3 regions of the Erwinia rhapontici genome follow, and region 1 is predicted to be linked to each of the others. Evidence: predicted binding sites of a transcription regulator. Region 1 holds the regulator's gene; each other region holds the start of a gene.
The links. Region 1 encodes LexA, which represses DNA repair genes until DNA is damaged. Its sites were predicted from a motif close to TNCTGTATGTACATACAGNA; they were not measured.
Positions count from the first base shown of each region.

Region 2: sulA (SOS-induced cell division inhibitor SulA) is a predicted target of LexA. The motif match lies at 1,081-1,100, and genes of this name have one in related genera.
Region 3: mutH (DNA mismatch repair endonuclease MutH) is a predicted target of LexA. The motif match lies at 1,856-1,875, and genes of this name have one in related genera.

Region 1 covers NZ_CP085627.1:4,667,258-4,670,541, forward strand. Annotated here, with positions in the region: gene dinF (MATE family efflux transporter DinF) at 1-815, opposite strand, end outside; gene lexA (transcriptional repressor LexA) at 898-1,506, opposite strand; gene LJN55_RS21530 (diacylglycerol kinase) at 1,613-1,981, opposite strand; gene plsB (glycerol-3-phosphate 1-O-acyltransferase PlsB) at 2,109-3,284, shown strand, end outside.
Region 2 covers NZ_CP085627.1:1,630,118-1,633,401, reverse strand. Annotated here, with positions in the region: gene LJN55_RS07705 (TfoX/Sxy family DNA transformation protein) at 1-106, opposite strand, end outside; gene sulA (SOS-induced cell division inhibitor SulA) at 1,121-1,627, shown strand; gene ompA (porin OmpA) at 1,977-3,044, shown strand; gene matP (macrodomain Ter protein MatP) at 3,134-3,284, opposite strand, start outside.
Region 3 covers NZ_CP085627.1:3,983,424-3,986,707, forward strand. Annotated here, with positions in the region: gene ptsP (phosphoenolpyruvate--protein phosphotransferase) at 1-883, opposite strand, end outside; gene rppH (RNA pyrophosphohydrolase) at 896-1,423, opposite strand; gene mutH (DNA mismatch repair endonuclease MutH) at 2,109-2,795, shown strand; gene LJN55_RS18420 (TerC family protein) at 2,895-3,284, shown strand, end outside.

The DNA.
Region 1 (3,284 bases):
ACCGCGTTGACCGCCACCACATCATTCCCCAGACGGGCACCAAAGATAGTCAGCGACGCAAAGCAGATTTGCAACAACAGAGAACGCAGCATGATGTCGCGATTTAAGCGCAGCAGGCGCCCCACATCACCGCGCCAGGCACTCAGCATCAACCTTACTGACAGACCACGCAGTTTCATCACCCGCCATACCAGCAGCAGACCAACAATAAAACTGACATATTCAGCTATTGCGGTAGCCGCTGCCGCGCCCTGTACACCCCACTTCAGGCCAATAACAAACCACAGATCCAGCAGGATATTGACCAGATTACCCACCACCAGCAGGATCACAGGGGCACGCGCATACTGCACCCCAAGGAGCCAGCCAAGCAGCACGAGATTGGCCAACGTTGCGGGAGCACTGAGCCAGCGCACCTGCATAAACAGTGCCGCCTGGTGCAGAACGTCTTCGCTGCCACCGGTCAGGCCCAGAGCAAAGTGAGTGATGGGTGTTTTTAGCAGGATAAACAGCAGGCCGGCCAGCAGAGCGAGCAGCAGCGGCTGCATCAATGCACGTGCCAGTGCGGATTTATCACTGGCTCCAAATGCCTGGGCAGTCAGCCCGGTGGTGCTCATGCGTAGAAACAGTAGCAGCATAAACAGGAAGCTGGTTACGGTCGTGCCGATCGCCACCCCACCAAGATACGTCGGGCTATCAAGATGGCCGATCACGGCGGTATCGACCAGACCAAGCAGTGGCACGGTAATATTAGAAAGGATCATCGGCAGCGCCAGCCGCCAGAGGCTTTTATCCGCAGAGGTGAGCAGTTTCATCAGAACCCATCAGAGCTAAAGCGATTACAGATGATAATACGCGCCACAGAAGCAGCGCGCAGGATTTAGCGGGGAGTAACGATTACAGCCAGTTGCCGTTGCGAATAACGCCGACAGCAAGACCTTCAATAGTCAGCGTTTGCTGACGCAGGTCGACAATGATAGGTTTGAAGTCCGGGTTTTCTGGTAAAAGTTGCACCGTATTACCCTGCCTTTTCAGGCGTTTCACTGTCACTTCGTCATCAATGCGCGCAACCACAACCTGCCCATTACGCACATCTTCAGTTTTATGTACCGCTAACAGATCGCCGTCCATAATACCGATGTCTTTCATCGACATCCCACTGACGCGCAACAGAAAATCAGCGCCAGGCTTGAACAGGTCAGGGTCAACTTTGTAGTGCCCTTCAATGTGCTGCTCTGCCAACAGTGGCTCACCGGCGGCAACCCGGCCAATCAGTGGAAGACCGTCTTCTTCTTCCATCATCAGGCGAATACCGCGGGAAGCACCAGAAACGATCTCAATCACGCCTTTACGGGCTAAGGCCTTCAGGTGTTCTTCAGCCGCATTCGGGGAACGGAAACCAAGTTGCGCAGCGATCTCTGCGCGCGTCGGCGGCATACCAGTTTGATTAATGTGGTCGCGAATCAGGTCATAAACCTGCTGCTGCCTCGCCGTTAGTGCTTTCATTCCGCCCCCTGGTTGTTTATACAGTCGACTGTGAGTATATACAGGTATTTAGACATTGAAAACCTAAAGTTGGGCGAAATGCAGTTTGTGGCGATTTTTGGAAAACTCATCGCAAATGTGGCACTAACAGCATGATCCAAACAAAAATTGCCAGCAAGATAGTCAACAGCACGGCCGCAGAACCCATATCTTTGGCCCGGCCTGCAAGGGGGTGTATTTCACTGCCGATACGGTCGACGACCGCTTCGATGGCACTGTTGAGTATTTCGACAATGATGACCAGCATGACCGAGCCAATCAGCAGCACACGGGTAATGGCATCTACGTCCAGCCAGCAGGCAATGATAATCGCAATGATCGCCGCGACGGCTTCCTGACGAAAAGCGGCTTCATGCTGCCACGCGCTGCGGATGCCTTTCCACGAATACCCGGCTGCTTTTATGATTCGCGTCAGTCCGGTGACATTATTTGCCATAATCAGGGAACCCTTTGAGAAGTTTAACGTCAATGAGTGGAACTACAGGTTTTTTAACACCACAGATTCTGTTGGCGCTTTCTGGTATGCTTGCGGCGCTTTGCTAACAAGAGGCTTCATGTTGTCTATGTCAGGTTGGCGTAAATTATATTATAACTTATTGAATCTTCCAGTAAAACTACTGGTAAAAAGTAAAGCAATTCCGGCTGAGCCGGTTGCCGAACTCGGGCTTGATACGTCGCGCCCTATTATGTATGTGCTGCCTTATGATTCAAAGGCCGATCTCCTTGCACTGCGTGAGCAGTGTCGCAAACAAGACCTGCCCGATCCTCTGGAACTTCTGGAGATCGACGGTACGGTATTGCCACGCCATGTGTTTATTCATGATGGCCCGCGCTTGTTCCCGTACTTTGTTCCGAATCTTGAGTCGGTCAAGCTGTTCCACGATTATCTCGATCTGCACCGCAATCATCCCGATCTGGATGTGCAAATGGTGCCGGTATCAGTGATGTTTGGTCGTGCGCCGGGCCGTGAGGTACAGGGTGACGAACAGCCGCATCTGCGCATGTTGAATGGTATCCAGAAATTCTTTGCCGTCATCTGGCTGGGACGTGACAGTTTTGTGCGCTTCTCACCGATGGTATCGCTGCGCCATATGGCCACCGAGCACGGTACAGATAAAATCATCGCGCAGAAGCTGGCCCGTGTGGCGCGTATGCACTTTGCCCGCCAGCGTTTAGCGGCTGTGGGGCCGCGTCTGCCTGTGCGCCAGGACTTGTTCAACAAGCTGTTGCAGTCTAAAGCGATCGCTAAAGCGGTTGAAGACGAAGCACGCAGCAAAAAAATCTCCCATGAAAAAGCCCAGCAGAATGCCGTTGAGCTGATGGAAGAGATCGCAGCTGACTTCTCTTACGAAGCGATTCGTCTGACCGACCGTATCATGGGTTGGACCTGGAGCAAGCTGTATCAGGGGATTAACGTTAACGGCGGTGAGCGCGTGCGCCAGCTGGCACAGGACGGACATGAAATTGTCTACGTGCCCTGCCATCGCAGCCATATGGACTACCTGCTGCTCTCCTATGTGCTGTATCACCAGGGTCTGGTGCCGCCGCATATTGCAGCCGGGATCAACCTGAACTTCTGGCCAGCGGGCCCGATTTTCCGTCGCCTGGGCGCTTTCTTTATTCGTCGTACCTTCAAGGGCAATAAGCTCTACTCCACGGTGTTCCGTGAATACCTTGGTGAGCTGTTCACCCGTGGCTATTCCGTCGAATACTTCGTGGAAGGCGGCCGTTCACGTACA
Region 2 (3,284 bases), 2.0 Mb from region 1:
TTTCCACTGCCAGGCAATAACCGCCAAACTGTGTACGGGACTGCACCTCTCCAAGCTGAGCCAGTCGTTGTTTCGCTTCTGCAATTTTACGTTTCGAACGATCCATATTCTCATCCCAAGTTAGTTAAGAAATAACTCATAAGGTCTCGGTAAAACATATTAGAAAATAGGCAATACTCATTACAGGTTCAACGATTAATTTTTATTTCATGTGTTTACATTGTAATTTTGCGAGGCGTTACGAAAAAAATCGCTCATAAGAATACATTCAAGGACGGCATTTTCTCCTTAGAAAAAATAGCATTAAAAACCACAATATCTGCATCCGGTTAAAAACTCAATAAAACACACTTCGTTAAAATTCAGTCTTAAATATTTTTTCGTCCAGCGGGATAACAGTAACGCGACAAAGCCGGTCAACCAAACGGGCATGCTAACAGAGTAAGTTAAGCAAGAAGATACTGTACAAACCGCGTTTCACGGCCCTTCATCAAAAAAAAACCACGATTCTCCCCCTATCGAATCCCTCTGCAGCCCGTTAAGGCTGGGTTACCATGAAAAATAAACATGCTGATATTCTGTTCCAATGAGATCCAAAATGGATGTATTCCACAATTTTTATCCTGCGGATGTATGGGTGAATTTTTCATGTTTTCATCGCCATCCACCAAATGTTCAGAAAGCCCCGAGCACCTACTCGACCATGACTGAGTAAACGTTAATACCCCCGATGAGAAACAAGTTAAGTATCGTTACTTTCCAGGGCGGGAAATAGAATATGAAAATAGGTACTCGCAGCGATATTATCTTTTATTCCTTTCTGATGTAATCGTTAATTGCGATACAAAGTGCGGACACTTATCATTGATAAATGATTGCCATGTACCTCAAATGTTTAAATTCTTAACCGTAAGAACAAGAATGCTTGAAATGTCAGGAAGCTCTGGAACGACACCCGTCAGACCTGAAAAAAAGCCTTAATACATTCGCCATGTGTACACAGACTCTCAGTACACCAGCCTCTGAGCCGACATGTGTCAGGAAGTCAGATTAAAGGTTGATCTTTGTTCACCACACATATACTGTATATCCATACAGTAACCTAGTGAGCGAAGACATTATGCGTACTCATTTCCTGAAATCTCAGTCTGTTAGTCGTAACATGCATGCTTCCGCATCTGCGTCCTTTGGCTCGACTTGTGCTAATGGCCTGATCAGCGAACTGATTTACAGTGAGAATCAACCTGACATGACTCAATTGCTGCTGCTGCCTTTGTTGCAGCAGCTGGGGATGCAGTCTCGCTGGCAGTTATGGCTGACACCGCAACAGAAGCTCAGCCGCGACTGGTTACAGCGCTCCGGGTTACCCCTTGATAAAGTCATGCAGTCTCCCTACTGCGGTACGATCACCACGGTAGAAGCCATGATCAAAGCCTTGCAGACAGGGAATTACAGTGTGGTTTTAGGCTGGCTGGATGAAGAAGTATCAGAAGTGGATCGTCAACGCTTGCAAGAAGCAGCAAGTTCAGGGCAGGCACTGGGGTTAATTATGCGCTCAGAAAATAGCATTTACTCCTCAGCCAGACCGCTTAATGGATTAAGAATTCACTCATCTTTGTATCATTAAGTAAAAATAAGATTTTTCTCAGACTTTATCTCTGCCAGACCCTTCTTAACAGGCTAATAATGTTATGACGCGGTGCGACAACGGTTTAGCTGGGTTCTCAGACCTGTTTTTGAGCAAAGAATTCACCCTCAAATGTTAAAAAATGTGTATGAAACGCTGTTTTTTTGCTGACCATCGTCACATCATACTTGTAAGTTTGCTGGTACGTTGTAGACTTTAGCTCGCCAGGGTGCTCAATAACCTCCATTTTTTGGAAGAGTCACAATCGAGCTTCTCAACCCGGCGAAGGATTAAATCAAAGAGCTAATTTAAAGCTCATTGCCTATTTGGATGATAACGAGGCGCAAAAATGAAAAAGACAGCTATCGCAATTGCAGTGGCACTGGCTGGCTTCGCTACCGTAGCGCAGGCCGCCCCTAAAGATGACACCTGGTACACCGGTGCTAAACTGGGCTGGTCTCAGTACCACGACAAAGGTTACTACGGTAACGGTTACCAAGATAACGACGGCCCATCACATGAAAGCCAGCTCGGCGCTGGTGCATTTGGTGGCTATCAGGCAAACCAGTACCTGGGCTTCGAGCTGGGTTACGACTGGTTAGGCCGCATGCCTAACAAAGGCAACAACGTCAACGGCGCTTTCAAAGCGCAGGGCGTTCAGCTGGCAGCTAAATTAAGCTACCCAGTTGCTGACGATCTGGACGTGTACACTCGTCTGGGCGGCATGGTATGGCGTGCAGACTCCACCCAGAACGCTAACGGTACTCGTATCAGCGACCACGACACCGGCGTTTCTCCGCTGGCTGCTGTTGGTGTTGAATACGCAGTGACCAAAAACTGGGCAACTCGTCTGGATTACCAGTGGGTTAACAACATCGGTGACGCAGGTACCGTTGGTGCGCGTCCTGATAACTCAATGCTGAGTGTTGGCGTTTCCTACCGTTTCGGTCAGGATGATGCAGTAGCACCAGTTGTTGCTCCGGCTCCGGCTCCAGCGCCAGTTGTTGAAACCAAGCGTTTCACCCTGAAGTCTGACGTTCTGTTCAACTTCAACAAGGCCACTCTGAAGCCAGAAGGTCAGCAGGCTCTGGATCAGCTGTATACCCAGCTGAGCAATCTGGATCCTAAAGACGGCTCTGTTGTCGTTCTGGGCTACACTGACCGTATCGGTTCAGAGCAGTACAACCAGAAACTGTCTGAAAAACGCGCTCAGTCTGTTGTAGACTACCTCGTGTCTAAAGGCATCCCTGCTAACAAGATCTCTGCACGTGGCGAGGGTAAATCTAACCCTGTTACCGGCAGCACCTGTGACAGCGTGAAAGGCCGTAACGCCCAGATCGACTGCCTGGCGCCAGACCGTCGCGTAGAAATCGAAGTTAAAGGCATCAAAGACGTTGTAACTCAGCCACAGGCTTAAGTTATCTCGTTAAAAAAACCCCGCTCCGGCGGGGTTTTTTATTGGCTGAATAAGGTGAAAAAGAGGAAGGGATAAGGCATATGTCGATTTTATTCAGGCTTGCCCAAAATCGCTTTTAGATCCTGCTTCAGCGAGGACATCTGGCTGGCATACTGCTCTTTACGTTCTGCATCTTCAATTAACTGCACTATCGTCTCAGACAACGTACTATTTCGACGCTGCGCAAGACCAGCCAACCGC
Region 3 (3,284 bases), 680 kb from region 1:
CACGCTCACGCAGATAGCTGTCCTGCAAGCTGGCAAACTGCGCGGCGAATTTTTCAATGACTTTTTTAACCGCCCACTCGGCCACCGATCCGGCATCGATTTCCGCCAGCAGGTCTTTTTTCAGCCGGGCATCACTTAAGAGGTGTGAATAGAGATCGAAGATCGCCGCACTCTCTTTGTGCATGCTGGCAGTAAAACGCTTGCTGTAACGACGAAACTCGTTCGAGGCTTCACTCATGGCGAGCGCGAGGCGTTCGCGTTCTCGCACGGTATCGAGGGTCGATGCCGCGAAGACGTTTTCCAGTGAAGGCTGGCTAGAGTCGACCCAACCCTCCGCTACCGCAACGCCAGGCGCCGCCGCCAGCGCACGAATGCGGGTTTGACGGTACTGGCCAAACAGGGCATTAAGCTGTGACTGTGAGAGGATCGCTGCCATTTGCGTGGCCAGCGTAACCAGAAAAGACTCTTCACTTTCGTCGAACTGACGATGTTCGCGCTGCTGAACCACCAGCACGCCAAGCAACTGGCGACGGCTGATAATCGGCACGCCAAGAAAGGAACGGAAGCGCTCCTCTTTCACCGAAGGAATATATTTGAAGCTGGGGTGACTCTGCGCATCGGCGAGGTTAATGGGCTCTGCAAGCCGCCCTACTAAGCCAACGATACCTTCATCAAATGCCAGGGCAACAGTGCGCCCACGCGGCTTTTTTAGCCCACGGGTAGCCATCAGGTAATAGCAGCGACGATCGTGATCCGCGAGATAGACCGAACAGACTTCGGTTTGCATCGCCACACAGATTTCGTTAACCAGAATATCCAGCGCCTCGGTAAGCCGGGGCGCTGCCGCCACTTTCTCAACTATTTCGCGTAGCTGTGTGAGCATAATCTACGTGGCTTAACCTCTCTTCCGTCGAAAACCTGGCGCATTTCGCTGTACGGTATTCTCCTGCAGGGGCATAACCACACTGGCAAACTCTTTCATCACGCGGCGGTAAACATCGCGTTTAAAAGAGACCACCTGGCGTACCGGATACCAAAAGCTCACCCAACGCCAGCCGTCGAACTCTGGCGTGCTGCTGGTTTGCATATTGATATCCGCGTCATTGCACATCAACTGCAGAAGATACCACTTCTGTTTTTGGCCGATACAAACCGGCTTTGTGTCCCAACGCACCAAACGTTTTGGCAACTTATATCGTAACCAGTTACGGGTGGATGCAAGGATGCGGACATCCTTGCGGTTCAAACCGACTTCCTCGAAAAGTTCGCGGTACATCGCCTGCTCCGCCGTCTCCCCTGCGTTAATACCGCCCTGGGGAAACTGCCAGGAGTGCTGACCAAAACGTCTGGCCCACAACACCTGTCCCTGCCTGTTACAAATTACGATACCAACATTCGGGCGGTAGCCATCATCATCGATCACCGGACTACCTCAAACTAAAACTGGATGTTCTGATTGTTTCATACTCCTTACAGACGGTAAACCACTGCTTTTAGGGGATGTGACTGCATCCGGCTGGGATAACTTGCCCTTTTTTGCAAAGTTATAAACAGATACCCGGATAAAAATGCGATCTTATTCACGTTTTCTGTGGATAGCTTTGTGCAGAACTCTGTTAACAGGTGGGGAAAACTTTTTGACTGGCACAGAGCGACTTTTTTAAAACTAAGAATAACCCCCTATTAATCATCATCTTTTGCCGTTAACCACAGGCTTTCAACCGCTTGTCATTTGGCTGTCATCATCCGATGATCGCCAACTGGTGAAAGATCGAACGCCTTGCACGTTATCCACAGAATATGCCGATTAGTTAGGCATGAAAAAGGTAAAATAGTGGAAAAGAGCCAACGTCAAGGCTGTAAATGGAAACAGTATTATTATAAAAAGTGAGTTATCCCACTTTTCTGTGGATAACTACCCCGGTGATCCTGTTCATTGTCGGTGGCAAGCCGGGTAAAACTGTAGAGAGAGGCTTTTTTTTACGTACCTGATGCAATAAAAAAACATGATTTATCATGCTATTATTGGTGTTTTCCCCAGACCTGTCCGGGATATTTTCTCTGTGGGCAAATGACGGCTATTTTTTGAACAGATTACGGACGTGATGATGACTGGTGATCTCTACCTCGTTTCTCCGCCAGAAAATGAAGACGAACTGATGGCGCGCGCCGCCGCACTGGCCGGTTATACGCTGGGCGAACTGGCAGCGCGCATCCACCTGCCCATCCCACGCGATTTAAAACGCGACAAAGGCTGGGTTGGCCTGTTGCTGGAACGCTACCTCGGCGCCAGCGCAGGCAGTAAGCCAGAGCAGGATTTTGCCGGGATTGGCATTGAGCTGAAAACGATTCCGGTTGATGCCAGCGGCCGCCCGCTGGAAACCACGTTTGTCTGCGTGGCACCGCTGACCGGCAACAGCGGCGTCACCTGGCATAACAGCCACGTACGCCATAAGCTAACGCGGGTACTCTGGGTGCCCGTGGAGGGTGACCGCGCTATTCCACTGGAACAGCGCCATGTGGGCGCGCCCTTATTATGGAGCCCGGATGCCACAGAGGAGTTGCAGTTGCAGCGCGACTGGGAAGAACTGATGGATATGATCGTGCTGGGCCAGGTTGAGCAGATTACCGCACGTCACGGGGAGTTCCTGCAAATCCGGCCGAAAGCGGCGAACAGTAAAGCGCTGACAGAGGGAATTGGCCGTGACGGGCAGCCGATCATGACGCTGCCACGGGGTTTTTACCTGAAGAAAACCTTTACCGGCCCGCTGCTGGCCCGGCATTTTCTGCTATAAAAAACCCCTGTAAAGATTTTCCCGCTGCTGTAAACCTTAGGTATAATCGTCGTTTAGCTTTCGTTTAACTTTTATTAGAATTTAGGATGCAACATTACCATGTTTGACTGGATTGCCGATCCCAATGCCTGGTTAGCGCTCGGTACGCTAACGATCCTCGAAATTGTCCTCGGGATTGATAATATTATTTTCCTCTCGCTGGTGGTGGCAAAACTGCCTAAGCATCAACAGAATACCGCCCGCCGTATCGGTCTGGCTGGCGCCATGTTGATGCGTCTTGGCCTGCTGGCCTCGATTGCATGGGTTATCCGCCTGACGGACCCGCTGTTTACGCTGATGGATCATGCATTCTCAGCGCGCGATCTGATTCTGCTGTTTGGTGGATTATTCCTGCTGTGGAAGTCGAGCATGGAAATTCATGAAACCATTGAAGGTGGCGGCGGTGAGCACAACACCAATGTGCATTCATTTATCGGCGCTATCGTGCAG